DNA from 3 places in the Clostridium sp. JS66 genome. Region 1 is predicted to be linked to each of the others. Evidence: predicted binding sites of a transcription regulator. Region 1 holds the regulator's gene; each other region holds the start of a gene.
The links. Region 1 encodes Rex, which represses fermentation and respiration genes when NADH is low (regulators of the CRP and FNR family bind a similar motif). Its sites were predicted from a motif close to ATTGTTAANNNNTTAACAAT; they were not measured.
Positions count from the first base shown of each region.

Region 2: Q6H37_RS18105 ((2Fe-2S) ferredoxin domain-containing protein) is a predicted target of Rex. The motif match lies at 7,378-7,397, and genes of this name have one in related genera.
Region 3: adhE (bifunctional acetaldehyde-CoA/alcohol dehydrogenase) is a predicted target of Rex. The motif match lies at 5,789-5,808, and genes of this name have one in related genera.

Region 1 is NZ_CP131467.1:5,818,818-5,829,513, forward strand. Features, by position in the region: gene Q6H37_RS27060 (FAD-dependent oxidoreductase) at 1-1,346, opposite strand, end outside; gene Q6H37_RS27065 (NADH-quinone oxidoreductase subunit NuoF) at 1,367-3,121, opposite strand; gene Q6H37_RS27070 (NAD(P)H-dependent oxidoreductase subunit E) at 3,123-3,623, opposite strand; gene Q6H37_RS27075 (sulfide/dihydroorotate dehydrogenase-like FAD/NAD-binding protein) at 3,715-4,605, opposite strand; gene gltA (NADPH-dependent glutamate synthase) at 4,858-6,246, opposite strand; gene Q6H37_RS27085 (sulfide/dihydroorotate dehydrogenase-like FAD/NAD-binding protein) at 6,246-7,136, opposite strand; gene Q6H37_RS27090 (redox-sensing transcriptional repressor Rex) at 7,524-8,168, opposite strand; gene abc-f (ribosomal protection-like ABC-F family protein) at 8,496-10,409, shown strand; gene Q6H37_RS27100 (response regulator) at 10,434-10,696, opposite strand, start outside.
Region 2 is NZ_CP131467.1:3,905,969-3,916,664, reverse strand. Features, by position in the region: gene Q6H37_RS18135 (PucR family transcriptional regulator) at 1-1,547, opposite strand, end outside; gene Q6H37_RS18130 (uroporphyrinogen decarboxylase family protein) at 1,766-2,872, shown strand; gene Q6H37_RS18125 (MFS transporter) at 2,926-4,107, shown strand; gene Q6H37_RS18120 (FAD-dependent oxidoreductase) at 4,211-6,208, shown strand; gene Q6H37_RS18115 (cupin domain-containing protein) at 6,369-7,055, opposite strand; gene Q6H37_RS18110 (hypothetical protein) at 7,174-7,299, opposite strand; gene Q6H37_RS18105 ((2Fe-2S) ferredoxin domain-containing protein) at 7,490-7,744, shown strand; gene Q6H37_RS18100 ([Fe-Fe] hydrogenase large subunit C-terminal domain-containing protein) at 7,741-9,462, shown strand; gene Q6H37_RS18095 (SpoIIE family protein phosphatase) at 9,462-10,634, shown strand.
Region 3 is NZ_CP131467.1:3,269,060-3,279,755, reverse strand. Features, by position in the region: gene trpE (anthranilate synthase component I) at 1-405, shown strand, start outside; gene Q6H37_RS15300 (aminodeoxychorismate/anthranilate synthase component II) at 405-995, shown strand; gene trpD (anthranilate phosphoribosyltransferase) at 976-1,995, shown strand; gene trpC (indole-3-glycerol phosphate synthase TrpC) at 2,047-2,829, shown strand; gene Q6H37_RS15285 (phosphoribosylanthranilate isomerase) at 2,853-3,518, shown strand; gene trpB (tryptophan synthase subunit beta) at 3,549-4,724, shown strand; gene trpA (tryptophan synthase subunit alpha) at 4,724-5,509, shown strand; gene adhE (bifunctional acetaldehyde-CoA/alcohol dehydrogenase) at 6,042-8,675, shown strand; gene adhE (bifunctional acetaldehyde-CoA/alcohol dehydrogenase) at 8,866-10,696, shown strand, end outside.

The DNA of each region.
Region 1 (10,696 bases):
CCTTTTTTAGTGGTTGTTAATTCCTTTACGGATTCTGCATTTACCCTTTGTCCAATAGCTGATATAACAAGATCTGATTCAAAGGAAATCTCTTCTCCAAAAATAGGTTCTGGTTTTCTTCTTCCTGATGCATCTGGCTCTCCAAGTCTCATTCTCTGACACCTTACATTATTTGCTCTATTTCCGTCACCTGTAATTTCTATAGGTGCTACAAGATAATTAAACTTAACACCTTCTTCTTCTGCTTCAACAATTTCAACATCTTCCGCAGGCATTTCATTTCTTGTCCTTCTATATAAAACTTGTACATAATCTGCTCCAAGTCTCACTGCTGTTCTAGCTACGTCCATAGCGGTATTTCCTCCGCCTATAACTATAACTTTACTGCCCATATATATTTTTTCCGATTGTGTAGCCTTTCTCAGAAAATCTATACCACCAAGAACACCTTCCATATCCTGGCCTTTACATCCAATACTTGAGCTTGACCAAGCACCAATTGCTATAAACACAGCATTATATGACTTTTTAAGATATTTTATACTTATATCTTCTCCAAGTTTAACATTGCACTTAATTTCCACGCCCATTTTTACTAATGTATTTATTTCAGCATCCAATATATCTTTTGGCAAACGATATTCTGGTATGCCATATCTTAACATTCCACCTGGATGAGGCATACTTTCATATATGCAAACCTGATGACCTTCCATGGCAAGAAAATATGCACAAGATATTCCCGCAGGCCCACTTCCTACAACAGCAATTTTTTTGCCTGTCTTTTCTTTAACTTCTGGTACAAATGTTCCATTCTTTATATCTATATCTCCAAGAAATCTTTTAAGATCAGCAATTGCGATTGATTCATCAACATTTTGACGTCTGCATGCTGTTTCGCAAGGATGTGGACATACTCTACCTATACTTGCTGGTAAAGCAACAACATCTTTAACAAGTTTAATTGCTTCTTCATACTGACCATTAGCAATTAACCCAACATATCCTTGGCAGTCTGTATGTGCTGGACATGCATTTACACATGGTGGTCTACAATCCCCCCTATGATCTGACGCTATTAATTCAAAAGCTACCTTTCTAGCTGCTAATGTTCTTGCCGTATTAGTTTTTATTATCATCCCATCTACTGCTTTTGTTGAACATGCTCTCTGTAGTTTTGGTATTCCTTCTATTTCAACAACACATAATCCACACGCTCCATAAGGTTTCATTCTTCCATCATAACAAAGATTTGGAATCTTTATTCCATTATCTGTAGCTATTTTTAATATGTTTGTCCCTTCCTCAACAGTTAATTCTCTATTATTTATATTTATTCTAATCATATTCCTATGCCGCCCCCTTTTTACTCCACCATAACAGCATTAGATTTACATACTGTCATACAATTGCCACACTTTATACACTTTTGTTGATCTATTTTGTGTGCTTTTTTAGTTTCACCTTCAATAGCTTGTGCTGGACATTTTCTTGCACATAGGGTACATCCTTTACAAACATCAGAAGAAATACTATAGGTTAAAAGCTTCTTACATTGCTTAGCCGGACACTTATGATCCTTTATATGTGCTATATATTCATCCTTAAAATATTTTAATGTTGTAAGAATAGGATTAGGTGTAGTTTGTCCTAGTCCACATAGTGATCCATCTTTAACACTTATACACAATTCTTCGAGTATATCAATATCTTCAGTACTTCCCTCTCCTGAACATATTTTTTTAAGTATCTCAAGCATTCTCTTTGTACCTATTCTACAATATATACATTTTCCACAGGATTCTTTACAAGTAAAGTCAAGGAAGAATCTGGCCATATCTACCATACATGTATTTTCATCCATTACAACCATACCACCTGAACCCATAATGGCACCAGTTTTGTTTATTGACTCATAATCAACAGGTGTATCAAGTAATTTTCGTGGTATACATCCTCCAGAAGGTCCTCCCATCTGAACTGCCTTGAATTCCTTATCACCTTTTATTCCTCCGCCTATACCATATATAACTTCTCTCAAAGTCATTCCCATTGGCACTTCAACTAACCCACCATTCTTAATTTTTCCTGCTAAAGCAAATACCTTAGTTCCTTTACTCTTTTCCGTGCCATATGCTGCAAATGCCTTACCACCATGTACTAATATCCAAGGAACATTAGCATAGGTTTCAACATTGTTTATATTTGTTGGCTTTCCAAAATATCCTGATTGAGCTGGGAAGGGTGGTTTTAATCTTGGCATGCCTCTTTCACCCTCTAGAGATGCAATTAATGCTGTTTCTTCTCCGCATACAAAAGCTCCTGCTCCTGTTTTAATTAATATATCAAAGTCAAAACTTGAACCCATTATACTTTTTCCTAGGTAACTCTTTTCCCTTGCCTGTTTGATTGCTATTTTAAGTCTTTCTATTGCTAGTGGATACTCCGCACGAACATATATATATCCTTTTTTTGCTCCTATTGCATAACCTGCAATGGCCATACCTTCAAGAACTGCATGTGGATCTCCTTCCAAAACACTTCTATCCATAAATGCTCCTGGATCTCCCTCATCAGCATTACACACTACATATTTGTCTTCTCCCTTAGATTTTCTAGCTGCATCCCATTTAAACCAGGTAGGAAAGCCCGCTCCTCCTCTACCTCTTAATCCAGCTATCTTTACTTCTTCTATAACCTCATTAGGAGTCATTTCTTTTACTACTCTATTAAGAGCTTTATAACCATCCTTATCAATATATTGTTCTATCTTTTCAGGATTGATTATTCCACAATTTTTTAAAACAATCCTGACTTGATTTTTTAGCTGGGTATATGGTTCTTTATCAGTAGATACTATATAATCATAAACTGGTTCTCCCTTGATGATATGCTTTTCAACTATTTCCTGTACTAATTCTGGTGTAACATTTCCATAACTAAACACACCATTATCATCAATAACATCCACTATAGGTTCATAAAAACACATACCTATACATCCTGTAATTGAAACATCAACCTTTAATTTATTTTCATCAATTATAGCTTCAAGTTTATCTTTAACTTTTTTGGCTCCTGCAGCAATACCACAGCTGCCAAATCCTATCCTAATCTTCATTTTAAATAGCCTCCTCTTTTTCTCTAGCATATATATCACGAATTATCTTCCTTACTTTATCTGGAGTTAAATTTCCATACGCCTCGCCATTAATCATTATTACCGGTGCAAGACTACAACATCCAAGACATGCAACGTGTTCAAAAGAAAACATTCCATCACTACTTGTCTCCCCTGGATTAATACCTAATTCATCACAAATAGCATTTCCTATTACCTCAGAATTGTTTACATGACAAGCTGTTCCTTGGCATTGGAGAATCATATACTTTCCTCTTGGATTTAATCTAAATTGTGAGTAAAAAGTGGCAACTCCATATACCTTTGTTCTCTTATTACCAGTCTTATCTGCAATAGCTTTTAACACATCAAGAGGCAAGTAACCATATATATCTTGAGCATCCTGCAGCATACTTACAATGTTTCCATTCCCTTTATAATACTTGTCAAACACCTTGTCCATCAACGATAAATCAATTTTCTTATCACATTCACTAGTCATATGTTATCACTCCTTTTACATATTAAATAAACTCAGAAACAGCTGTTATTTTAGCTGTTTCTTAAAACTTCAATATCTCTGATTTTTACTATTACTTATGATGTTCTAATCCTACATGACATACATGTCCCTCTTCCTTTTCTTGTTGATCCATATATGCTTTTCCTTCTTCTGTTTTGTACATGGTTTGTCTTCTAATAGCCTCTTCAAAATTAACTAAATGGCCATCAAATTCAGGTCCATCTATACATGCAAATTTAGTTTCTCCACTAACAGTAACCCTACAAGATCCACACATTCCTATACCATCTACCATTATGGATTTTAAACTTACTATAGTTTTAATACCTAGCTCCTGTGTAACCCTACATATATTTCTCATCATATCCATAGACGCCATAGCTATAACGTAATCATACTTTTTTCTTTCTTTTTCAACCAATTCCTTTAGTAAATCTATGCTGCAACCTTTATATCCATAACTTCCGTCATCTGTTGATATATATAAACTAGTTGATATTGTTCTAAATTCTTTTTCCATTATCAAATCTTTTTTTGATTTGCATGAAACTATTACATCCGCATTAATTCCACGTTCATGCAGCCATTTAACTTCAGGATATACTGATGCCACCCCTATTCCTTCCGCTATAAATAACATTCTGTTATTTTTCAAATTTTCTAAATTTTCATTCACTAATTTCGATGGTTGTCCCAAAGGTCCTGCAAAATCGGCAAAGGCTTGGCCTTTTTCATACTCAGCTATTTTTTTTGTTGAAGTACCATTTACCTGAAATACTATATTTACACTTCCTCTTTCAGTATCATAGTCACAAATTGCAAGAGGTATTCTTTCAGCTCTTTCATCTGCTCTTAGTATTGCAAATTGTCCTGGCTTAGCTGATTTTGCAACTCTTGGTGCCCTTATATCCATTGAAAAAACATTTTCTGCTAGCTCCTTTTTCTCTAGAATTTCATACATTTTACTTACCCCCTATATAAACATTTGTTTTTTATAACCAGTTGCTAGTATAAATATATATATCAAATTGTGAAAATATACTTCTTATTTTTGATTTTCTAATAACATAAAATTTATTATTTTGTTTAAAAGGCATCTATAACCACGTTAATAAAAGTTAAACTTCTTCAAAAAGAGTATAAAAAAATAGTAGAAATGAGTTCATTCACTCAATTTCTACTATTTAAATCATGTATATTTAATTGTATATATTTATTTACTCAAATACTCATGTATAGCATTAGCAGCTTTCTTTCCAGCTCCCATAGCAAGTATTACTGTTGCAGCGCCTGTTACAGCATCTCCACCAGCATATACTCCTTTTCTTGAAGTTAAGCCTGTTTCCTCTTCTGCTACTATGCATTTTCTCTTATTAATTTCTAATCCTTTAGTAGTTGAAGATATCAATGGATTTGGTGATGTTCCAAGAGACATTATCATGGTATCTATCTCCATTTCGAACTCTGAACCTGGAATTTCTACAGGTCTTCTTCTACCTGATGCATCTGGCTCTCCAAGCTCCATTTTTACACATCTCATGCCTTTAACCCAGCCATTTTCATCTCCCACTACTTCTACTGGATTTGTAAGAAGGTCAAAAATTATACCTTCTTCTTTTGCATGATGTACTTCTTCTACTCTAGCTGGAAGTTCTGATTCTGATCTTCTGTAAACTATGTGTACTTCTGCACCTAACCTTAATGCTGTTCTTGCAGCATCCATAGCAACATTTCCTCCACCTACTACAGCAACCTTTTTGCCTGCCTTTATAGGTGTGTCATATTCTTCTCTAAAGGCTTTCATTAAGTTATTTCTTGTTAAGAATTCATTTGCTGAGAATACTCCATTTAAGTTTTCACCTGGTATTCCCATAAACTTTGGCAATCCTGCACCTGAACCTATGAACACGGCATCAAAGCCTTCTTCATCTATAAGTTCATCTATAGTTACAGTTCTTCCTATAATTACATTAGTTTCTATCTTAACACCTAATTTTTTAACATTTTCTACTTCATGTTTAACTACAGTTTCCTTTGGAAGTCTAAATTCTGGTATTCCATAAACTAAAACTCCACCTGCTTCATGTAAAGCTTCAAATATAGTTACATCATAACCTAGTTTAGCTAAATCTCCTGCACAAGTGAGCCCTGAAGGACCACTGCCTATTACTGCAACCTTTTTGCCATTACTAGTTTCTTTTTCTGATAGATCTACATTGTTTTCTCTTGAATAATCTGCTACAAATCTTTCAAGCTTTCCTATAGCTACTGCCTCTCCTTTTATTCCAAGTACACATTTTCCTTCACATTGGCTTTCTTGAGGACATACTCTTCCACATACAGCTGGAAGTGCACTAGATTTAGCTATAGTCTTAGCAGCTTCTTCAAATTCTCCACTTTTAACATGTTCTATAAACTCTGGTATATTTATAGATACTGGACATTTAGATACACACATAGGTTTTTTACAATGCAAACATCTTGAAGCTTCTTTTACAGCTTCTTCTTTATCATATCCTAAACAAACTTCCTGAAAATTATGAGCTCTAACCTTTGGATCTTGCTCTCTTACTGGTACTCTTTTCATTTTTTCGTTGTCCATTATTTGTCACCATCCAATCCTACATGACATACATGTCCTTCTTTTCTTTCCTGCTCTTCCATTAATGACTTTCCTTCTTCTGTTTTATACAATCTCTGTCTTCTCATAGCTTCTTCAAAATCAACTAGATGACCATCAAATTCTGGTCCATCTACACAAGCAAATTTAGTTTCTCCTCCAACAGTAACTCTACAAGCTCCACACATACCTGTACCATCTACCATTATTGGATTTAAGCTTACTATAGTTTTAATACCAAAACCTTTTGTAACCTTACATATAAATTTCATCATGATCATAGGACCTATTGCCACTACATGATCATATTTTTTTCCTTCTTTTTCAATAAGCTCGGTTAATAAATCTGTAACAAAGCCTTTATATCCATAAGTTCCGTTATCAGTTGCTATATATAAGCTTCCTGATACCGATTTCATTTCTTCTTCCAACAGCAAATATTCTTTTGACTTACATCCAACTATTACATCTGCATTAATTCCATGCTCATGAAGCCATTTAACTTGAGGATATACTGGTGCTGCTCCTACTCCTCCAGCTACAAATATTATATTTTTCTTTTTTAATTCTTCTATGCTTTCGTTTACTAAATCCGTAGGTTGTCCTAAAGGTCCTACAAAATCTCTAAATGTTTGTCCAATTTCATAATCAGCCATTTTTTGTGTTGATCCACCAAGTGTCTGGAATACTATAGTTACAGTACCCTTTTGAGCATCATAGTCACAAATAGTAAGAGGTATTCTTTCACCTTTTTCGTCCATTTTAACTATTACAAATTGTCCTGGTTTAGCGGACTTTGCAACTCTTGGTGCTTCTATGTCCATTAGAAATATATTAGGAGCTAATTCCCTTTTGTCAACAATTTTATACATTTTATTCCCCCCATTGGTAAATGTTTTTTAATTATACGAATTTATACATATTATTATATCACATTCATTATACAAATTGCATAACTAAATAACAAATAATGCATATTATATTAATTTATACCTTATATTCTATAGGATTCATAAAAATACAACCTGCTTTTATTTATTTATACATTTTTTGGTTTTATTTTGAAAATATAAGTAGATGTAATAGGGAGGTTAACTAGTTCTAAATAATATTTACTATATAAAATTTAAACATTTAAATTTAATAACGACTATATGTGACATAAATCAACTATAACTTTGTTAATTATTAAACTTAAAAAAAGATAATAATTGAAATAAAAATTTCAATTATTATCTTTTTTTAAATCTAAACCCTGCTTATTCATTATCGATATCGCCATCATTTAAAAGACAAGTTAATGTCAATAGGCTATCACTTAAATGTACATTTTCTACTTTCACGTCATCTGGTATAACTAAATCTACAGGTGCAAAATTCCATATTCCTTTAACACCATTCTTTACTAAAGTATCACATACTTTTTGAGCACTATTAGCTGGAACACATATTATTCCAATTTCTGTAGGATTCTCTTTCAAATAACTTGGTAAATAATCTATATCCTTTATTTCTATATCACGTATTCTTATACCAATTAATTTAGGATTTATATCAAATATAGCATCTAAGTTAAACCCAGTTTTTTCAAACCTAGTATAATTTGATATAGCCTGCCCTATGTTTCCTGCACCTACTACTACAGTTTTGTACGGCTTAGTAAGTCCAAGTATATTACCTATTTGGCCATGCAGTTCTGTTACATTATATCCATATCCTTGTTGACCAAAATCTCCAAAACAATTTAAATCTTGTCTTATTTGTGAAGCGGTAAACCCTATCTTCTCACTTAACTCTTTTGATGATATTCTATCAACATCATTCTTCATTAACTCTCCTAAATATCTATAGTATTTAGGCAACCTTTTTATTACAGCCATTGATATATTTTTTTTCTTATCCATACAGCACCTCTTATTATATATATATTTTCTATTACATTTGTTTCTATAATTGCATTTAAAAATTTATAATACAACGTGAAAACAACTTTCCATGAATATTTTGTTATACAATTAACATACTAATTCTTTTTCTTCTCCTACTCTTTATAGTATTATTTAAGTATGCAGTATGTCAATAGTTTATTTTTCTAATTTATGATTTTTTATAATTTTATTACTTTTTATTAGTTGTTTAACAAAACACTAGTTATATAATAATTTATGAAATTAGACTACAAAAAATTCATTTAACATAGTAAAATATTAATGATTAAGGAAGGTGAGATTATGGTTGTTTTAAGTTGTAAAGATATTCATAAAAGTTATGGAATAGATGTTATACTTGAAAATGTAACTTTTAATATAAATGAAAGCGAGAAAGTTGGACTCATAGGACCAAATGGTGCTGGAAAATCCACACTTTTTAAAATTATAACAAATCAACTAGAACAGGATTCTGGAGAACTATTTATAGATAAAAATAAAACTATAGGCTATTTAGCACAGCATTTATCTTTAGATTCAAATAACACTATTCAAGAAGAAATGTTTACAGTTTTTAAAGATCTATTAGCTCTAGAAAACAAATTACAAAAATTAGAAAATTTAATGAATGACCCCTATGATCCCGAAAAAGAAGAATATCATAATAAAATAATTAAAGATTACACTATGTGTTCTGAATTATACACCAATAGAGGTGGATATACTTATAAGGGAGAAGTGTCTAGGGTCTTAAAAGGACTAGGCTTTTTAGAAGATGATTTTAGTAAACCAATAAATATTTTAAGTGGTGGTCAAAAGACTAGAGTTGCTCTTTGTAAACTGTTATTAATTAATCCTGAAATTTTGCTTCTAGATGAACCTACAAACCATCTGGATTTGGATGCTATAGAATGGCTTGAGGAATACTTGAAAAGTTATAAAGGTACAGTAATAGTTATTTCCCATGACAGATATTTTTTAGATGCTATAACTTCAAAAACTATAGAACTTATAAATGGTCATATAAATTGTTACAATGGAAATTATACTACTTTTTTAGATCTAAAAGAAAAAAATTATGAGATACAATTAAAAGCATATAACTTACAGCAAGCTGAAATTAAAAGACAAGAAGCCATAATAGAAAAATATAGATCCTTTAATAGGGAAAAGAGCATAAAAGCTGCTGAAAGTAGACAAAAATCATTAGATAAAATAGAAAGAGTAAAAGCGCCAGATAAAGAAGAACAACTTGGTCATGTTGAGTTTGAAACTAGCATAAAAAGTGGTAATGACGTTCTTCACATAGAAAATTTAAGCAAAAGTTTTGGCGAAAAATCTTTATTCAACAATCTTTTCTTAGATATTAAAAAAGGTGAGAAGACAGCTCTTATAGGAGAGAATGGAAGAGGAAAAACTACATTATTTAAAATAATAATGAATACCATTAAAGCTGATTCAGGATTTTCAGTATTGGGCAAAAATGTTTTTATTGGTTATTATGATCAAGAACAATCTAATCTTGATGATGATAAGACCGTAATAGATGAAGTGTGGGACGATTTTCCCGAACTGACCACAACCCAAGTTAGAAATTCATTAGCTGCTTTTCTTTTTACAGGAGATGATGTATTTAAAAAAATAGGTTCTTTAAGTGGTGGTGAGAAATGTAGAATTAATTTATTAAAATTAATGCTTTCTAAATCCAACTTTTTATTATTAGATGAACCTACAAACCACTTAGATATAATGTCTCGTGAAGCTTTAGAAAAGGCTATATTAAGCTATGATGGTACTGTTCTTGTTATATCCCATGATAGATATTTCTTAAATAAAGTTATAAATAAAATATATGAGTTAGTAGAAGATGGTGCAAAAGAATATTTAGGTAATTATACTTATTATATTGAAAAGAAAAAAAATCCATTGAGATTTCAAGAAGAAGAAGAAAATTCAGGCAAAACAAAAACTCAAGTACAACATGAAAAGAAGAAAAAAAGAGATCTTGAAAAAATACAAAAAGAAAAAAACTTAAAAATAAAAAATATTGAAAATGAAATTGCTAATATGGAAGATTTAATAGAACAGCTCCAACAACAGCTTTGTTTAGAAGAGGTTTATTCGGACTTTGATAAAAGTGAATCTATAAACAAACAATTAGTAGATTCCCAAAAGCAACTAGACAATTTATATGAAGAATGGGGAAACTTATCATAGTAAAAATGACGGATCTTTATTCCGTCATTTTAATTTTTGTCCACAAAAAGGACAGAACGAAAAATCTTTCTTTGAACCTTCTAATTTTTGTCCACAATATGGGCAAAAAGAAAACCCAACATTATTGGAAAACTGTAAATTATTAGAGTCATCAGGTTTATTTGAAAATTTTTCTAAAATAATTTCTAATTTTTCTTTTTCTATAGGCACGTGAATAACTTCATTAATATACTCTTTAGAATAATCTTCTAGCTTTATTTCATTAGCTGAAGACAGTATACATATTA
Region 2 (10,696 bases), 1.9 Mb from region 1:
TATAATTTAAGGTATCCTAGTAATTCTAGAATTCGAAAGGAAAGATTAATATGAAATACAGTATTACTATTATTTAAATCAATTTGAAGAATATCTTGAATTTTTTTAAGTCGGTACTTCATAGTATTGTAGTGTACATTCATAAAATTTGATGTCTTTTGCATATCAAAATTATTTTTAATATAATTATAAAGACTTAGCGTATAGGAAGTTCCATTTTCCTTATCTCTGTTAATTAATTGTAATATTAAGGGATCACAAAATTCTTCAAGATTTTCTTTGGAAGAACAGGTATCAAATAAATGATAAACAGCATAGTCATTATAGAAGTAAGGAGTGTCCTCTTTGTCTAATTTATATCCTAATTCAGCAGCTTTCACTGATTGCATATGAAATTTTGGAATTTCCATTAAGTTTTCAAAACATCGGCTGATGCCTGCAGTAAGCTTGTTATCTGATAATAATTGAGTAAATGAATTAAATATAGTAGTGTCTATCACTGGTTCATTACCAGTTTTTTTATCAATAAGTGTAATTATATGATCAGCATATATCACTGTATGATAATGATAAAAGAAGCTGCTGATTAGTCCCTTCATATGATAAAGTTTGGTGGTTAAATCGGGAACAGGACTTCTAATATAAAAACTGATAACGTAATAGTATGGATATTTTAATTGATTTTTTATTTCTTCAATAGAAATTTCTGAAATCATTCTTCCTTTTAATAGATCTATTAGTAATGTTTCAATAGGAGATTTAGGAATAAAAAAACTATATCTACTTTTTTCTATTGCAAGTGCCAGAACGCTGCAAATTTCAGGGATAATTGTTATATCACTTTGGGTGATTTCCTTGTTATATTGAAGTATTTTAAGGTAGGCAATTACAGTGCCATTTAAACGTATTCTTGCTAGTATCTGTTTATGTTTCAAAGAGCCAATTTCCCACATAATATCTGAATCTATAGTGTTTTTTATTGTCAAATTAAAATTTCGTTGATTTATGTATTTTAAAGGTATATGTCCAGTTGTAATACATTCCTTCCATAGGGGCTCGTCTATATTGTCATTAAATCCTGAGTAATCGATCAAATGTAAGAATGAATCTGTTAAAAGCAGTGGGTTTTCCAGCATTTCCATACAAGTATCCAAAAGTTGTTTGGTATTATCACCTTTACATAAAGCCTTAAACAATTTTTCAGAGCAAACCGCTTGCATCTCATGAAATGAAAATAAATCCTGTAATTCATTAAAAATTTTTGAACTGATTACATTTTCATTAATTAAAATGTAATTTATCATAGTATTATTCTTCAAATATTTAGGTATGTCCACATCTGATAAAAACAGTAAATTTGTGGGACTATCTAAAGAAATATCTGATGATAGGTTTGAAACACTTCCCAAATAAATGGTATCTGAATTTAATGAAAAATCATTACAATCAAGAAATTTACAGCGTTTCACATATAAATCATATTTAATTCTAAAAACAGGGCTATATTTTAGTAATTTATTAACAATTTCACTCATTAGAACTAACATTATTTACCCTCCATAAAATTAATTATAGTTCATTGGTATGGACTTAACAAGATTGAAATTTTCAGAATTTTTCATATGATTGTAAATATTTACAATAAACCATTGATATCTTTTCAATATATGACGATGTAAAAATATTCTGACTTTGATAGCATTGATATAGGAAGAATTATCAATAGTCAATTAGTATATTAATTTTTGGAGGTGCAATTATTAGTATGAAAAGTAATGAAGAATTGTATAATGAACATTTGGAAAGAATCAAAAAAAATATTGCAATGGAAAAAACAGATAAAACACCTATTATGCTTCATGCAGGAGCATTTTTGCTTAGGTATGCAGGAGGAAAACTGTCTGAGCTTGTAACAGACAACTTGTCAGCAGAAGAAAAGGTAGTAAATTCACTTAAATCCATAGGTGATATAGATTGTGTTATTGGTCCAACTGGTTATCCACCAATAAATGGTGCAATTCAACTTTCTCATACAAAGGTACCTGGGCGTGAGCTCAAGGATGATGTACAGTGGCAGATAGATGAACGTGGTGAGATGACTGAAGAAGATTATGACATTGTTATTGATAAGGGCTGGAATTACTTTTTTACGGATTACTGTAAAAGGAATCTGGGAAATGCATTAGAAGAAATGAATTACTATGGGACTATTGCTGGTAAGGTTAGAAAAAAATATATAGATGCAGGTTGTGTAATATTAACTCCTGTAATGGCAGGTACACCATTTGCTGCTTTTAGTGGAGGTCGATCTATACCAAAGTTAATGAGAGATTTACACAAGATACCAGATAAGCTTCAAGCAGCATGTGATGCAGCTATGGTGGATAGGTTAAATAATTTAAGGAAGCAAATACGTGATCAAAAACCACTTGCTGTATTTTTAGGAGGAGGCCGTGGAGCAGGGGACTTTTTATCTATGAAAAATTTTGATCGCTTTATGTGGAGATATATGAAACAGATAATTGATGTAATTATTGAGGAAGGATCTAATATTTATCTTCATTTAGATTTAGACTGGGGTCGTTTTTTAGACTATTTTCTTGATGTGCCTAAGGGGAGAGCTATTTTTCATCCTGACAGTTCAACTGATATTTTTAAAGCTAAACAGGTTCTTGGCGGACATATGGCTTTCATGGGAGATGTATCTCCATCACTTTTATCATTAGGTACACCAGAGGAGGTATATGCTTACAGTAAAAGGCTTGTAGATGAATTTTCACCTCAAGGATTCTTTATGGCTGCAGGCTGCTGTGCACCACCTAACTCAAAGCCTGAAAATATTAAAGCTATGCTTGCAGCTGCAAAAGAATAGTTAGCTTTAATTTATGAAAACTTGTAAATACAATTATTAAATGGAGGGAAATTATGGCGGAGAAAAAGTATGGTTTTGTAGAGAAGGCAGCGGTTTTATCAATAGCTCTACTGATGTATACAACAAGTGTTACTACACCTGCACTGGGAGAAATAGCAAAAGCATTCCCTGGTGTGAGCCAGGAAGTAGTAAAACAGATTGCTGCTTTACCATCTTTGATGATGGTAATATTTTCATTGGTAGCTGGACAGCTTGAGCGCTTTATTAGTAAGAAGAAAATACTATATATTGCCATGTTACTTCAATTTGTTGGAGGCATCCTTCCCGCGTTTGCAAATAATATGACATTTATTCTTATTATGAGGGGCATCTTTGGTGCTGGTTATGGCCTTTTATTTCCACTTTCTACACCAATTCTTGCAGATATGTTCCAAGGGAATGAATTTAAAAGCCTTATGGGCTATAAATCTGCAATAGGAGCTTTGGCTGGAGTAGTATTTCAGATGATGGGAGGAGTTTTGGCTGCAATAAGCTGGAGATACGCTTTTTTAGGATTTCTTCTTATGATACCAATTTGTTTTCTTATCATATTTAAAGTACCAGATATTAAAAACAAAAAAATATCAGAAGGTGCTCCAAGTGGTAAGTTAACTCCAAAAACCTATATTCTTTCATTTTTAAATGCTTTATTAAATATCTTACAATTCACATTCATGACAAATGTAGCCATGGTAATGACAGCAGGAAAAATAGGAAGTGCTCCTGAAGCTGGATTTGTACTTACTGTATTTACAGGAGGAGCTTTTGTTGCAGGCATGATGTATGGAAAAGTATTCAATATGTTTAAAAGGTTTACCATTGCAATTGCTGTTGGTCTGATAGGAGCTTCATTTTTAATTTTGATAAATGTAAGTACTTATTCAATGTATATTTTTGCAGGTATTATCTTTGGCATAGGCTATGGAATATACAATCCAGATTTTGGTGTTAAATTAGTAGCTTCTGCGGATAAGTCTGCTTCTGCACGTGCTTTTTCCATATATGTTGCCTTAATGGGATTAGGGCAGTTTGTATCTCCTATAGTTTTAGCTTTTATAACCAATATGTTTGGGCTTAAAGGTCCAAAAGCGGCCTGGTTTATAGCTGCACCATGTATTTTAACTGCTTCTGTAGTCATGTTCCTTATAATAGCTTTTACAAAACCCAAAAATGTAGCTGCTTCGATAAGTAAATAAATTTAGCTTGATATTTAAAGAGATGAAATAAATACTCTCTCTTGGATTTATATAAATGTATTGTCCATAAATTTTCATAGTACTTAATTAAGGAGGCTTATATATGACTTATAAATACAAAAAGTTATTTCAATGTGTAAAAATTGGAAGTATTGAAATTAAAAATCGTTTTGCCATGGCACCTATGGGGCCTCAAGGGCTTGGGGATGCAGAAGGGGCATTTAATCAAAGAGGTCTAGACTACTATGTAGCTCGTGCTCGTGGAGGTACTGGTCTTATTATAACTGGTGTAACCTTTGTAGAAAATGAGGTTGAATCTCATGAAATGCCTGGTGTTCCCTGTTCCACATATAATCCAGTTCATTTTGTAAGAACTGCCAGTGAAATGACAGAACGAATACATGCATATGATTCCAAGGTTTTTTTGCAGATGAGTGCGGGATTTGGAAGAGTGGCTCCACCAGCAAATGAAAATGTGCCACCAATAGCTCCTTCTCCTATTCAAAATCGATGGGTGGATGTAACTTGTAGGGAGATTAGCAAAGATGAAATACATCATATTGTTAAGATGTTTGGGGAAGGAGCAGTAAATGCAAAACGTGCAGGCTTTGATGGTGTTCAAATTCATGCAGTGCACGAAGGTTATCTACTGGATCAGTTTGCTATTTCCTTTTTTAATCATCGTACTGATGAATATGGTGGATGTCTTGAAAATCGTTTGCGTTTTGCACGTGAAGTTGTTGAAGAAATAAAAAAGCGTTGTGGAGATGATTTTCCTGTTATACTTCGTTACAGTCCTAAGAGCTTTATAAAAGACTGGCGAGAGGGAGCACTGCCAGGTGAAGAATTTGAAGAAAAGGGTAAAGATATTCCAGAAGGAATAGAAGCAGGAAAGTTACTTGTACAATATGGGTATGATGCATTGGATGTGGATGTAGGATGTTATGATTCATGGTGGTGGAATCATCCGCCTATGTATCAAAAGAAGGGATTATATATTCCATATGCAAAAATAATGAAAGAAGCAGTAAATGTTCCAATAATATGCGCAGGACGTATGGATAATCCTGATATTGCACTTTCTGCTTTAGAGGATGGTGCTTGCGATATGATAGGACTTGGAAGACCACTTCTTGCAGATCCTGATTATGTAAATAAATTGCGATTAGATAAAACTGCGTTGATACGACCATGTCTTTCATGTCATGAAGGATGTTTAGGGCGTATGGTAAAGAGTGGATCTCTCAACTGTGCTGTTAACCCTGAAGCTTGTCGAGAAGGTGTTAATTTTCTTATTCCAGCACTTAAGTCAAAAAAAGTGTTGATAGTAGGGGGCGGCGTAGCAGGATGTGAAGCTGCAAGAGTTCTTAAATTACGCGGACATGAACCAGTAATCTATGAAAAAACCGAAAGACTTGGAGGAAACTTAATTCCAGGAGGAGTTCCTGATTTTAAAGAAGATGACAGGGCACTTATTAAATGGTATGAAAATACTTTAAAAGATTTGAATGTGGATATAAAACTCAATACTGAAGTTACACCAGAAATTGTGAAAAATAGCAAAGTAGATGTTGTAATAATAGCTACAGGTTCAAAACCTAAAGTCTTTGATTTAGGAGATAATAGTAAAGTATTTAATGCTGCAGATGTGCTTTGTGGAAAAAAACAGGCAGGAGATAAAGTTGTAGTTTTAGGTGGAGGTCTTGTTGGTTGTGAAACAGCTCTTTATTTAAAGAAAATGGGTAAAGAAGTTACCATTGTTGAAGCTATGGATAGTTTGCTTGCTTTAAATGGACCAAGTTGTTTCGCTAATTTTGGAATGCTTATGGCTCTTATTAAATACAATCACATTAATGTTCTAACTTCATCAAAGGTTCTAAAGACTACTGATAAAGGTGTTCTTGTAAATATAGAAGGTAGTTATGAAAGAGAAATCGAAGCAGATTCAGTAGTCCTTGCTGTAGGATATGATTCCAATAAAGAACTTTATGATTCACTTAAATATGAAGTTCAAGATATACGGTTTTTAGGTGATGCAAGAAAGGTTTCTAATATTATGTATGCTATTTGGGATGCTTATGAAGTTGCATCAAGGCTATGATATATAAATATTTAATAACTCAACTTTTTTTCAGAGGACAATTGACAGAGAACAGAGGACAATGAAGGTGAGTTTTCCTCCTTACGTCAGAAAACTAATTTATTTTTAAAGCTTGTTTTGCTAATGCAAAACAAGCTTTAAGTTTATATTAGTGGATACTTTAATCTCCAGCAGCTTGAGAATCTGCCTTAGTTTTGTGAAGTGTACCATGTGGGTGTTGAGGTGGTGCATAAATAGAATATAATTTAATAGGTCCCTTTCCTGTATTGATTACATTATGCCATGTACCAGCAGGCACAAATATTGCAAAACCATCGTGAACTTTCATTTGAAAATCCAAGTGTTTTTTGCTGTTACCCATTTTTACAATTCCTTGACCTTCTTCAATACGTAAGAATTGATCAACATCAGGGTGAACTTCCAATCCTATGTCATCTCCTGGATCTATACTCATTAAAGTGAGTTGGTAGTGTTTTCCTGTCCATAGAGTACTACGATAATAGTTATTTTCCTTAGTAGCCTCCTCAATATTAATTGCAAATGGTTCTGGACCATAATCCTTTGACTGAGCTGGAGCTTCATCCTTTGAAGGTTTCGAAGAATTGGATTTTAAATTACTGTTTATAGGCGAATTAGGGTAATTAGGCTTTAAATTGCTATTCATGTTATTTTTCATATTATTAGCAAAAGGAACATATCTGTTGTCAGTATTTTGATTTGAAAAGCCTGGAGCATACATAGGCATATTCATCATACAAGGACATTGATACATTCTATAAGCATTAAGCATATATCTTTGTGGGTTAACAAAATAAGAAGATGGATATGTTTGGTAAGGATTATACATATAATTCATTCCTTTCATAGGCTTATAAAATTATTATATGTTTTATGATAGTAAAGTGTGATTAAACTGCTTAATACTTATAAAAAAATCAACCTTGTATACAAATAGTAATTCAAATTTACTTATTGATTGTAATTGCAGAATTACTTACATTTTTATCTAAGGTAAATGGTTGTTTAGCATTAGAGGTATTTTCTGCTGAAAAACCATTTGTAGATTTAATAGCTATATTTTTAAAATCCAAGTTTTTAACAGCTAATAGGGTTTTATATATAAATTAACATAGGATTTTTTTATTTTTTGTTGTAAAATTGTATTATAATGTGATTAAAATTTAACAAAAAATATACCTGTATATGTAGTTAATAATTGACGAAAATTATAGTGTATAATATTTTCGACATTAAATTTTAAAATTTTTGGAGAGTGATATTGTGGTAACTATTAGTGTTTGTGTAGGAAGTGCTTGTCATTTAAAAGGATCTTATAAGGTTATAAATAGTTTGCAAAAATTAATTTCACAATATAAATTAGAAGCTTCAGTTGAATTAAAAGGAGCCTTTTGTCTTGGTCATTGTACGGAAGGGGTTTCAGTAAAAATTGATGAGGAAGAAAAAATATATTCAGTTAATGAAAAAAATGTGGAGCAGTTTTTTGATGAAGAGGTTACTAGGAGGACAAAACAATGAAATATATGAATTTTTCCAGTGCTAATTGTAAAAATTGCTACAAGTGTTTACGATCCTGTCCTGTGAAAGCTATAAAATTCAAAAATCAACAAGCAGAAATTGTAGAGGATAGATGTATTGCATGCAGTCACTGCCTGGCAATATGTCCTCAAAAGGCAAGACATATAGTAAGTGATTTGGAAAGACTTAAAGAGGCTATAAATTCAGGAAAAAAAGTAATAGCAACTATTGCACCTTCCTTTGCAGGGGTTTTTGACGTAGACCCTGGCAGGTTTGTAAGTGTACTCAGAAAATTAGGCTTTTTTCATATAGAAGAAACTGCTTCAGGAGCAGATGTAGTTTCAGAGTTGTACAGACAGTATATGAAAGAAGAAAAGTTGGACAACTATATATCAACAGCATGTCCTTCAGCTAACTATATAATTGAAAAGTACTTTCCTAAGCTAATTAAATACATGATCCCAACAGTATCCCCTATGATTGCACATGGAAAGGTGTTAAGAAAGATTTATGGAGAAGACAGCTTCATAGTATTTATTGGACCTTGTATGGGGAAAAAAATAGAGTCTGAAAGCTTCATAAATAAGGATGTTTTAGATGCAGTAATAACTTTTGAAGAACTTACAGATTGGGTAGAAGGTTTAAATATGGATATACAGGGTTTAGAACCGGATGAATTTGACAGAAATTCCTTTAAGGATGGAAGAAAATATCCCTTGTTTAAAGGTATAGTAAGTTGCGTAAGTGATGTTATTCAAGATAAAAAACTAGAAGTCATATCTGTAAGTGGTACAGAAGAATGTATGGAGTTATTTAAGAGCATTGAAAAGGGAGAAATTACTAGTGCTTTTATTGAAGCTAGTGCTTGTAAAGGGAGCTGCATTGGCGGACCAGGTATGATAAATAATGAAAAAGGTTATTACAAGAGAGTTCAAAAGGTTAAAAATTATATAAATAAAAATATCTCTATTGGTGAACAAAAATTGGACATAGATGAGGATATAGACTTTTCCAGATCCTTTATAGATAAGAGTATTGAAAAAAGTGCAGCTTCAGAAAAAGAAATAGAAAAGATACTGATGGAAATGGGAAAATACAGTGTTGAAGATGAATTGAATTGTGGAGTATGCGGTTACAATACTTGTAGAGAAAAGGCTCAAGCTATATTTGAAGGTATGGCAGAATCCAATATGTGTCTTCACTATATGAGAAATAGAGCTGAAAGTATAAGAAATGTTATATTTGAAAACATCGTAAACTGTATTATACTTCTAGATGGAGAAATGAGAATTAAAGATATTAATCCTGCTGCAGAAAAGGCATTTACAGTTAAGGCTGAAAATATAGTAAATAAACCAATAGCCTTGATTATGGATGACGAGGATTTTAGATGTGTAAAGGAAACAGGAAAGGATATACTAGGCAAAAAAGTATCCTTCCCAAGTTATAATTTGGATTTCATAGAAACGGTGAGATATATTGAAAAACAGGACATAGTGATGATAGCCTTGGTGAATATTACAGAGGAAGAAAAAAATAAAAGAAAGCTTGTGAAGCTTAAAGAAAATACCATAAATACAGCACAGGAAGTAATAGAAAAACAGATGCGTGTGGCACAGGAAATAGCAAGTTTACTAGGTGAGACTACAGCAGAAACTAAAATTGCATTGACTAAGTTGAAAAAAGTAGTAGAAGAAGAAAAAGGGTGTGATAGTTAATGGATTTTTTTATAGAAGTAGCTCATGGCACTTTAATAAAGCATGGAGAAGAACTGCCAGGAGATATGGTGAATGTGGTAAGGTTAGAGGATTGTACAATAATAGTGCTGGCAGATGGACTTGGAAGCGGCGTTAAGGCTAATATTTTGGCCACTTTAACTTCTAAAATTGCAGGTACTATGCTTAAAGAAGGTGCCAATATATATGAAACAGTGGATACCATAGCTAACACTCTTCCAGTATGTAAGGTTAGAAACATTGCATATTCTACTTTTACCATAATCAAGATTTATAATAATGGACAAGCATATATTGCAGAATATGATAATCCACCTTTTTTTGCTATGAGAAATGGCGAAAGTATGGAAATAAGTAAAAAGAAATCTATTATAAATGGTAAAGTTATAAAGGAAAGTAATTTGGTCTTGCAGGAAGATGATGTGCTTACTGTAGTAAGTGATGGAGTAATACATGCAGGACTTGGAGAGATATTAAACTTAGGTTGGCAGTGGAAGGATGTAGAAGCTTACCTTAAAAAGAGAACTGGCAGCAATCTAAATGTGCAAGTTGTAGCTAAAGATTTACTTGAAGCATGCTGGAATTTGTACTGCTGTAAACCAGGGGATGATACTACTGTTGTTTCTATTAAGGTGAGAAAACCATCTTTTGTAAATTTGTTTACAGGACCTCCTAAAGATAAGGAAATGGATAGTGTTGTCATAAGGAATTTTATGGATAGTCCAGGTAAAAAGGTCATATGTGGAGGAACTGCTGCCAACATTGCAGAAAGAGAACTTGGTAAAAAGCTTAAAGTTAATTTGGACTTTTTTAATAAGGATGTTCCTCCTACGGCTACCATGGATGGAATAGATTTAATAACAGAAGGTGTTTTGACCTTAAGCATGGTTATAGAAAAAATAAAAAAGTATCTGGACCCTTCCTTTGAAGATAGGGGATTTATAGATTGTGATGGAAAGGATGGAGTATCTTCTTTAGTTAAAATTCTCATGGAAGATTGTACTCATTTAAATTTATGGGTAGGAATGGCTGTAAATCCAGCACACCAAAATCCTGATTTTCCTGTGGATTTGAGCATAAAGCTGAAATTAGTAGGGGAATTGTATAATCAGATGAAAGCTTTAGGAAAAAAAGTGCACATAAATTATATATAAAAATGGATGAACAGTTTAAAAATAATGCGACACAAAGGTGCAGTGGAAGTTTGGATTTTAAC
Region 3 (10,696 bases), 2.5 Mb from region 1:
AGCAAGTTTGGCAGCGTAAAATTAGATAAATTTATGGATGTAGATTTTTATTCCCATGTTATGCATATAGTTTCAAAGGTTTCAGGAAATATAAGAGATGATTTGCATTATTTAGATGCCTTAACTTCCTGTTTACCTGTAGGTACAGTATCTGGAGCACCAAAAATAAGGGCTATGGAGATAATTGATGAATTAGAAAATACAAAACGAGGAATTTATTCAGGTGCAGTTGGATATTTTTCACTTAATGGAAATATGGATACCTGTATTGCAATAAGGACCATATTGTTCAAGGATAGTTATGCATATGTTCAAGCTGGTGCAGGTATTGTTTACGACTCTATACCTGAAAAGGAATATGAAGAAACATTAAATAAGGCTATGGCTATGATAGAGGTGATATAGTGATACTTTTAATAGATAATTACGATTCGTTTACATATAATCTTTACCAATATATTGGTGAAATATATGAAAACATAAAAGTTGTTAGGAATGATGAAATATGTTTGGAGGATATAGAAAGCTTAAATCCACAGGGAATTATATTGTCACCAGGACCTGGAATTCCAGAAAACGCTGGAATATGTATAGAGACAATAAAAAGATTTGGTGAACGAATTCCTATTTTAGGTATATGCCTTGGGCATCAAGCTATAGGATGTGCTTATGGAGGAAAAGTAGTAAGAGCTAATAACATAATGCACGGAAAGACTTCTAAAATAAGCATAAAGCAAAATAAGTTGTTTGAAGATTTGGAAAGCTCTATAACAGTTATGAGATATCATTCTCTCGTAATAGAAAAAAATACATTTCCAGTAGAACTTGTTATAACAGGTGAAAGTTTAGATGATGGTGAAATAATGGCAATTAAACACAAGAAATACGAAGTTTATGGACTTCAATTTCATCCAGAATCAATTCTTACTGAAAATGGTAAAGTAATGATAAAAAATTTTGTAAAGGAGATTTGTAATGTTACAGGAAATAATTAAAAAGATTATAGCTCAGGAAAATTTAAAGGAAAAAGAAGCTTATGATGCTATGAATGAAATTATGTCAGGTAAGGGAACTAATTCTCAAATAGGAGCTTTTCTTGCAGGTCTTAGAATGAAAGGTGAAACTACAGAAGAAATAACTGGATTTGCAAAAGCAATGAGAGATAATGCAATTACTTTAAAACTCGAGTCAAACTATGTTATTGATACTTGCGGAACTGGAGGAGATGGAGGAAAGACCTTTAATATATCAACAGCAGTGGCATTAGTTGCTGCAGCAGCTGGAGTAAAGGTAGCCAAACATGGAAATAGAGCAGTGTCAAGTAAAAGTGGCAGTGCAGATGTACTTGAAAAATTGGGCTTTAACATAAGTTTAGAGCCTGAAGCAGCAAAAAACTGTATTAATGAAAAAGGAATGACATTCTTATTTGCTCAAAAGTATCATAATGCTATGAAGAATGTGGCTGCTCCAAGAAAAGAATTAGGTATAAGAACAATATTTAATTTATTAGGGCCGCTTACAAATCCTGCTTTTGTTAAAGGACAAGTTTTAGGAGTATATGATAAAAGCTTAACCCATACTATGGCAAAGGTACTTTTTAATTTAGGTTGTGAAAGGGCTATGGTAGTTTGTGGAGAAGATGGACTTGATGAAATAACTACTACATCACTAACTTATGTAAGTGAATTGAAAAATGGAGAAATATCAGATTATACAATAAATCCAGAAGATTTTGAAATAAGTCTAAGCAGCAGTAATAATATTTCAGGAGGCAGTTCCGAAGAAAATGCAGTAACAATACTTCAAATTTTACAAGGAAAGAAAGGTGCTAAAAGAGATATTGTAATACTTAATAGTGGAGCAGCTTTGTATGTTGGGAAAGTGTGTGAAAATATGAAGGAAGGAGTAAAAATGGCAGAAGAACTTATAGACTCAGGAGAAGTTTACAAGAAGATGAATGAATTAAAAAATTACAGTAATAAATTTTTGGGTTGACAATGAATATATATAAAATTAATTAAGTATCTGGAAAGGATTGATACAACAATGATACTGGATGAAATAGTAGCATATAAAAGTAAACAGATAGAATTAGAAAAAGAAATTATGCCCTTAAATAAAGTTATGGAAGGATGCAGTGATGTAGTTATACGAGATTTTAAAAAAGCAATTAGCAATGAAGATATATCAATTATTGCAGAAATAAAGAAAGCATCTCCTTCAAAGGGAGTTATTTTAGAAAATTTTAATCATATTGAAATAGCTAAAATATATGAAAACATAAGTATAGATGCAGTGTCAGTGCTTACTGAAAAGAATTTTTTTAAAGGAGATGATAGTTACATAAATGATGTTAAAAAAGTAAATTTAAAACCTATTTTAAGAAAGGATTTTATAATTGATGATTATCAAATATATCAATCAAAAGCTATAGGTGCAGATGCTATCTTGCTTATAGTTTCTATATTAAAGCATAAATTAAAAGAATGCTATGATTTAGCAAGGAGCCTTGGACTTCAATGTTTAGTGGAAGTGCATAATGAACAAGAACTTAAAATAGCTGTAGAAAGTGGTTGTTCAATTATAGGCATAAATAATAGAAATTTAAAAGACTTTACAGAGGATTTAAAAAATACAGAAAAACTTATAAAGAATGTTCCTTCTGAAATTTTAGTAGTATCTGAAAGTGCTATAAAGACTTCAGAGGATATAAGATATTTAAAAGGATTAGGTGTAAATGCAGTACTTATAGGAGAAACCTTTATGAGGAATATTGGAAATGTAAACAAGTTAAGTGAGTTTATTGAGCAGTCAAAAAAATTACTTTAGTGTATTTAGAAAAGGAGTATCATATGACTTCAGTAAAAGTGTGTGGAATAAGACGAATTGAAGATGTAGAATTTTTAAATGAATTAAAGCCTGAATATGCAGGACTTGTATTTTGCAAAAGTAAGCGGCAAATTAATCTAGAACTCGGAGCACAGCTTATAGAAAAATTAGATAAAAATATAAAAAGAGTTGGGGTTTTTCAAAATAATCCTTTGGAAGAAGTAAGAAATACAGCAGAAGTTTTAAAATTAGATGTGATACAGTTACATGGCATGGAAGATGAGAATTATATAAAGAAACTATTTCCATTTAAAATATGGAAAAGCATAAGTATTGATGTATCTCATAATCTAAAAGATGATGTTAAGATTAAGTTTTATGAAAATAAAATAAATAAAATATGCAGATATGATGTTGAAGCAGTAATTATAGACAGTGGTGTGAAGGGAAGTTCTGGTGGTACAGGAATGAGCTTTAATTGGGAGATACTCAATAATCTAAATATAAATAAGAAAGTAGTTTTAGCAGGTGGATTGAATTTTTATAATATTACTCAGGCTATAAAAATTGTAAAACCTTATGCAGTAGATGTATCAAGTGGTGTAGAGGAAAATGGAATAAAAAACTTTGAAAAAATAAAACAATTCATAGATAAAGTTAGAAAACATGGTATAGGAAAAGAAATTTAATATAAACATAAATGAAAGTGAGGAATTTTTATGAATGGAAGATTTGGAAAATTTGGAGGACAATATGTACCAGAAACTATAATGAATGCTCTTATAGAGTTGGAAAGAGAATTTAATGAAGCGGTACAAGATAAAGAATTTATGAATGAATATAAGTATTATCTTAAAGATTATGTAGGAAGGGAAAATCCATTGTATTTTGCAAAGAACTTAACTAAGGAGTTAGGAGGAGCTAAGATATATCTTAAAAGGGAAGATTTAAATCATACAGGAGCACATAAAATAAATAATGCTTTAGGACAAGTTTTACTTGCTAAAAGAATGGGTAAGAAGAGAGTTATAGCTGAAACAGGTGCTGGTCAACATGGTGTGGCTACAGCTACAGCAGCGGCTATGTTTGGTATGGAATGTGAAATATTTATGGGAAAAGAGGATATTGAAAGGCAAGCTCTTAATGTATTTAAAATGAAGATATTAGGTTCTAAAGTAAGTTCAGTAACCACAGGTACAGGTACTCTTAAGGATGCAGTAAATGAAGCTATGAGAGATTGGGTATCAAATATAGATAATACATTTTATGTAATTGGTTCTGTAATGGGACCACATCCATATCCAACTATGGTTAGAGATTTTCAAAGGGTAATTGGGGATGAAGCTAGAAAACAAATATTAGAGAAAGAAGGCAAGTTACCTGATTATGTGGTTGCTTGTGTTGGTGGTGGAAGTAATTCTATGGGAATTTTTTATCCCTTTGTATGCGATACTTCTGTAAAATTAGTAGGAGTAGAAGCCGCTGGTAGAGGTTTGGATACAGATGAACATGCAGCTACTATATCAAAAGGTTCTATAGGAGTGATACATGGCATGATGACTTATGTATTACAGGATGAAGATGGACAAATACTTCCAGCCTACTCAATATCTGCAGGGCTTGATTATCCAGGGGTAGGTCCAGAACATGCATATTACTATGATAGTAAAAGAGCAAGTTATGAAGCTGTGACGGATAAAGAAGCACTAGAAGCTTTTAATTATTTATCGCATATTGAAGGAATAATACCAGCTCTTGAAAGTTCTCATGCAATAGCTTATGTAATGAAATTAGCACCTAAGCTCAATAAGGATAATATCATTATTGTTAATTTATCTGGAAGAGGAGACAAGGATATAAACACTATAGCAAATGTAATGGGGGTAGAATTGTAATGAATAGAATAGATTTAAAATTTAATGAATTAAGAAAAAATGGAGAAAAGGCATTAATACCATTTATAACAGCTGGAGATCCTGATTTAGATACTACTATAGATATTGTACTTGCTATGGAAGAAGCTGGAGCAGATATAATAGAACTTGGAATACCTTATTCAGATCCTTTGGCTGATGGAGTTACAATACAAGCGTCTTCAAATAGAGCACTTAAAAATGGAGCTAAAATAGTAAAGATAATGGATACAGTAAAAAGAATAAGAAAAAAAACACAAATTCCTCTAGTATATCTTGTTTATTACAATTCAATATTTAAATATGGTATGGAGAAATTTATGAAAGAATCTAATGAGAGCGGCATAGATGGTATTATAATACCTGACCTCCCTATAGAGGAAAGAAAGGATATTATAACTATAGGAGAAAAATATGACGTGGATATTATTCCTCTTGTAGCACCTACGTCTAAAGAAAGGATAAAAAATATTGTTAAAGATGCCAGAGGTTTTGTATATTGTGTTTCTGTAAATGGAGTTACAGGTGTAAGAAATGATATAAGTACAAACGTGAAAGAGTACATGAATACAATTTCAGAATATACAAATCTTCCTAAAGCATTGGGTTTTGGAATATCATCATCAGAAATGGCTGCAGGATTTAAACCATATTGTGAAGGAATAATTGTAGGAAGTGCAGTAATTAAAAAAATAGAAAATGGAAAAAATAAAGAAGACATAATAAGCCATGTAAGAAAGTTTGTTGAAGAATTGAAGATGGCTTAATATATTAGTGATATCTTAAAATTAGCAATGAGCTGCAGTTGAAATCAATTGCAGCTCTATTTTGCTTTAGTATAGTCGTTATTTTATATACAAACAAATTAAAAAATAACAATAAATATCAAGAAAATATAGAATCTTTGTTAAACATGTTTTTACGAATATGTAAAATGAAATTATTCAAGAATACAGAAAAATGAATAAAATACACGAATAATAGTCATTATTACTATTACAAAAAATGCATAAAAGTGATAAATATTACCTATAGTGGACATTACAATTGTTAAAAAAATAACGATAAAAAAGTAAAAAATAGACGTAATTTGTAGAAAAATATACAAAAACAATGTTTTTTTCAAAAAAATAAAAAAATATTTGACAAATAATAAACTATAATGCATAATAATAAACAGCAAAATAAATGTCATAAAAAAGCAAAAATCATAAAAATGAATTAAAGTAAAACACATTACTTTTAATTAAAAGACTATTCTGAAAATATTTTGTTAAAAATAAGAAAGAGGTGTCCTTGATGAAAGTTACAAACGTTGAAGAATTAATGAAAAAAATGGCAGAAGTAAGAAGTGCTCAAAAGAAATTTGCTACTTACACTCAAGAACAAGTTGATGAAATTTTTAGACAAGCATCTATAGCAGCAAATAATGCTAGAATTCCGCTTGCTAAAATGGCAGCAGAAGAAAGTGGAATGGGAATAGTTGAAGATAAAGTTATTAAAAATCACTTTGCTTCAGAATACATATATAACAAGTTCAAAGACTTAAAAACTTGTGGTGTTATAGAAAGAGATGAAGCCTTTGGTCTTACTAAAATTGCAGAACCAATAGGAGTTGTTGCTGCGGTTGTTCCAACAACAAATCCAACATCCACGGCAATCTTTAAAGCTTTAATAGCATTAAAGACTAGAAATGGTATAATTTTTTCACCTCATCCAAGAGCAAAAAAATGTACTATAGCTGCAGCTAAGATAGTACTTGATGCGGCAGTTAAAGCTGGTGCTCCAGAAGGAATAATTGGATGGGTAGATGAACCAACAGTTGAACTTTCAGGAGTAGTAATGAAAGAAGCTGATATAATCCTTGCAACAGGTGGTCCAGGAATGGTGAAAGCTGCTTATTCATCAGGTAAACCAGCATTAGGTGTTGGTCCTGGTAATACACCAGCTATAATTGATGATTCGGCTGATATTAAAATGGCAGTAAACTCAATACTTCTTTCAAAAACTTTTGATAATGGTATGATTTGTGCTTCTGAACAATCAGTTGTAGCGGTTGATTCAGTATATGATAAGGTGAAAAAGGAATTTGAAGATAGAGGGGCTTATATTTTAAAGAAAGATGAAGTGTCTAAGGTTGGAAGCGTAATATTAATAAATGGAGCTTTAAATGCTAAAATTGTTGGACAACCTGCTTACAAAATAGCTGAACTTGCAGGAGTAAAAGTACCTGAAACAACTAAAGTTCTTATAGGTGAAGTTGAGTCAGTTGGACTTGAAGAACCATTTGCACATGAAAAGTTATCTCCTGTTTTAGGGTTGTACAGAGGTAAAAACTTTGAAGATGCACTTGCAAAAGCTAAAATACTTGTTGAACACGGTGGATATGGACATACTTCATCATTATATGTGGATGATATGAAAGAAAAAGATAAAATAGCAAAATTCGCTGCTACTATGAAGACTTGTAGAACATTAATAAATACTCCTTCATCACACGGTGGTATAGGTGATTTATTTAACTTTAAGTTGAATCCTTCACTAACATTAGGTTGCGGTACATGGGGAGGAAACTCTGTATCGGAAAACGTTGGACCACAACACTTAATAAATGTTAAGAGTGTAGCTGAGAGGAGAGAAAATATGCTTTGGTTTAGAGTTCCAGAAAAAGTTTACTTCAAATATGGATGCCTTCCGATTGCATTAAAAGAACTTAAAGAATTAAATAAGAAGAAAGCATTCATAGTAACAGATAAAGTTCTTTATCAATTAGGATATGTTGATAAAGTTACAAAAGTTCTTGATGAAATAGGTGTTGCTTATAAAATATTCACAGATGTTGAACCAGATCCAACTTTAGCTACAGCTAAAAAAGGTACTGAACAGTTATTAAGTTTTGAACCAGATACAATTATAGCTGTAGGTGGTGGATCAGCAATGGATGCTGCTAAAATTATGTGGGTAATGTATGAACATCCAGAAGTAGCCTTTGAAGACCTTGCTATGAGATTTATGGATATAAGAAAGAGAGTATTTACATTCCCTAAGATGGGTGAAAAATCTATGATGATATCAGTAGCAACATCAGCTGGTACTGGTTCAGAAGTTACTCCTTTTGCAGTTATTACTGATGAAAAAACAGGACAGAAATATCCATTAGCTGACTATGCTTTAACTCCTAATATGGCTATAGTTGATGCAGAATTAATGATGGGTATGCCAAGAGGATTAACGGCTGCATCAGGTATAGATGCATTAACACATGCTCTTGAAGCGTATGTATCAATAATGGCTTCTGAGTTTACAAATGGATTAGCATTAGAAGCTATAGAAACAATATTTAAATATCTACCACTTGCATATAACGAAGGTCCAACTAATAAAGAAGCAAGAGAAAAAATGGGTCATGCTTCATGTATTGCTGGTATGGCGTTTGCTAATGCATTCTTAGGAGTATGTCACTCAATGGCACATAAGCTAGGAGCACAGCATCACGTACCACACGGAGTTGCTAATGGATTATTAATAAATGAAGTTATTAAATTTAATGCAGTAGATAATCCAAGAAAACAAGCAGCATTCCCACAATATAAATATCCAAATGCTAAAGCTAGATATGCTAAAATTGCTAACTTCTTAGGATTAGGTGGAAAAACAGATGATGAAAAAGTTCAATTATTAATTAATGCTATAGATGATTTAAAAGCAAAGGTTAATATGCCAATGACTATAAAAGAAGCTGGAGTTACTGAAGAAAGTTTCTATGCAACTCTTGATGATATGTCAGAAAAAGCTTTTGATGATCAATGTACAGGAGCTAACCCAAGATATCCATTAATAAGCGAACTTAAACAAATATATATAAATGTTTTTGATAAAACTGCAGCACTTAAGGAAGTTGCAGTAACTAAAGAAAAAAGAAAAAATAAATAAGTGAATATAAAATGGTGTTTTAAAGAAATTTTAAAACACCATTTTTGTTGTTCTTTAAATGAATAACAACAAATAAGGAGAGAAACAATAAATTTGTATTAATTAAAATTTATTCATTTACATGATAATTTTATCTTACATTTAAGTAGAAAATGAGATTACAATTTTTTATTGTGAAAGAGGTGTTACTGTGAAAGTAAGCAATGTTGAAGAATTAATGAAAAAATTACAGGAAGTGAAGCTTGCTCAAAGAAAGTTTTCTAATTATACTCAAGAACAAGTAGATGAAATTTTTAGGCAAGCAGCTATGGCAGCTAATAATGCTAGAATAAAACTTGCAAAAATGGCAGTAGAAGAAAGTGGAATGGGAATTGTGGAAGACAAAGTTATTAAAAATCACTTTGCTTCAGAATATATATATAACAAGTACAAGGATGAAAGAACCTGTGGAATATTAGAAGAAGACAGAGCTTTTGGTATAACTAAAGTTGCAGAGCCAATAGGAGTTATTGCAGCAGTAGTCCCAACTACCAATCCAACATCAACAGCAATATTTAAGGCGCTAATAGCTTTAAAAACTCGAAATGGTATAATATTTTCACCACATCCAAGAGCAAAGAATTCAACTATAGCTGCAGCTAAGATAATACTTGAAGCAGCAGTTAATGCTGGGGCTCCAGAAGACATTATTTCATGGATAGATGAACCATCCATTGAACTTTCACAAATAGTGATGAGAGAATGCGATTTAACACTTGCAACTGGAGGTCCTGGAATGGTAAAGGCTGCTTATTCATCAGGTAAGCCAGCAATAGGCGTTGGTGCTGGAAATACACCAGCTATAATTGATGAAACTGCACATATAAAAATGGCAGTGAATTCAATATTGCTTTCAAAAACCTTTGATAATGGAGTGATTTGTGCTTCTGAACAGTCAGTAATAGTATTGGAATCAATATATGATGAAGTTAAGAAGGAATTTTATGAGAGGGGAGCATACATACTTGATAAAAACGAAGTAGACAAAGTGAAAAAAATAATATTAATAAATGGAAGTATAAATTCTAATATTGTTGGTCAACCAGCTTATAAAATAGGTGAAGTTGCTGGAATTGAAGTCCCTAAAACGGCTAAAGTACTTATAGGAGAAGTAGAATCGGTAGAACTTGAGGAACCTTTTGCTCATGAAAAATTATCACCAATTTTAGCTATGTATAAAGCTAAAAATTTTGATGAGGCTCTACTTAAGGCAGAAAGACTTGTAGAATTAGGTGGGTTCGGTCATACATCAGTGTTATATGCAGATGTTATGACATCAAAGGATAAAATAAAAAAGTTTGGTATAACAATGAAAACAGGAAGAACAATAGTAAATATGCCTTCATCACAAGGAGCTATTGGAGATCTATATAATTTTAAATTAGCACCTTCATTAACATTAGGATGTGGTTCTTGGGGTGGAAATTCTATAGCAGAAAACGTTGGACCAAAACATTTACTAAATGTAAAGAGTGTAGCTGAGAGGAGAGAAAATATGCTTTGGTTTAGGGTTCCACAAAAGATTTATTTTAAATATGGCAGTTTAGCTGTGGCTCTTAGAGAGTTAAAAGATATGAATAAGAAAAAGGTATTTATAGTTACAGATAAGGTACTTTATCAATTAGGATATATTAATGAAGTTGTATCTATTCTTGAGGAAATAGATATTGATTTTAAAGTGTTCATAGATGTAGAGCCAGATCCAACTTTAAAGACAGCTGGAAAGGGTGCTAAGGAAATGATGAATTATAATCCAGATACTATTATAGCAGTTGGTGGTGGATCAGTTATGGATGCAGCTAAAATTATGTGGGTACTGTATGAACATCCAGAAGTAAGATTTGAAGACCTGGCTATGAGATTTATGGACATAAGAAAAAGAGTATATGCTTTTCCTAAGATGGGTGAAAAAGCAATGATGATTTCTGTTACAACTTCAGCCGGCACAGGTTCGGAAGTAACTCCATTTGCAGTAATAACTG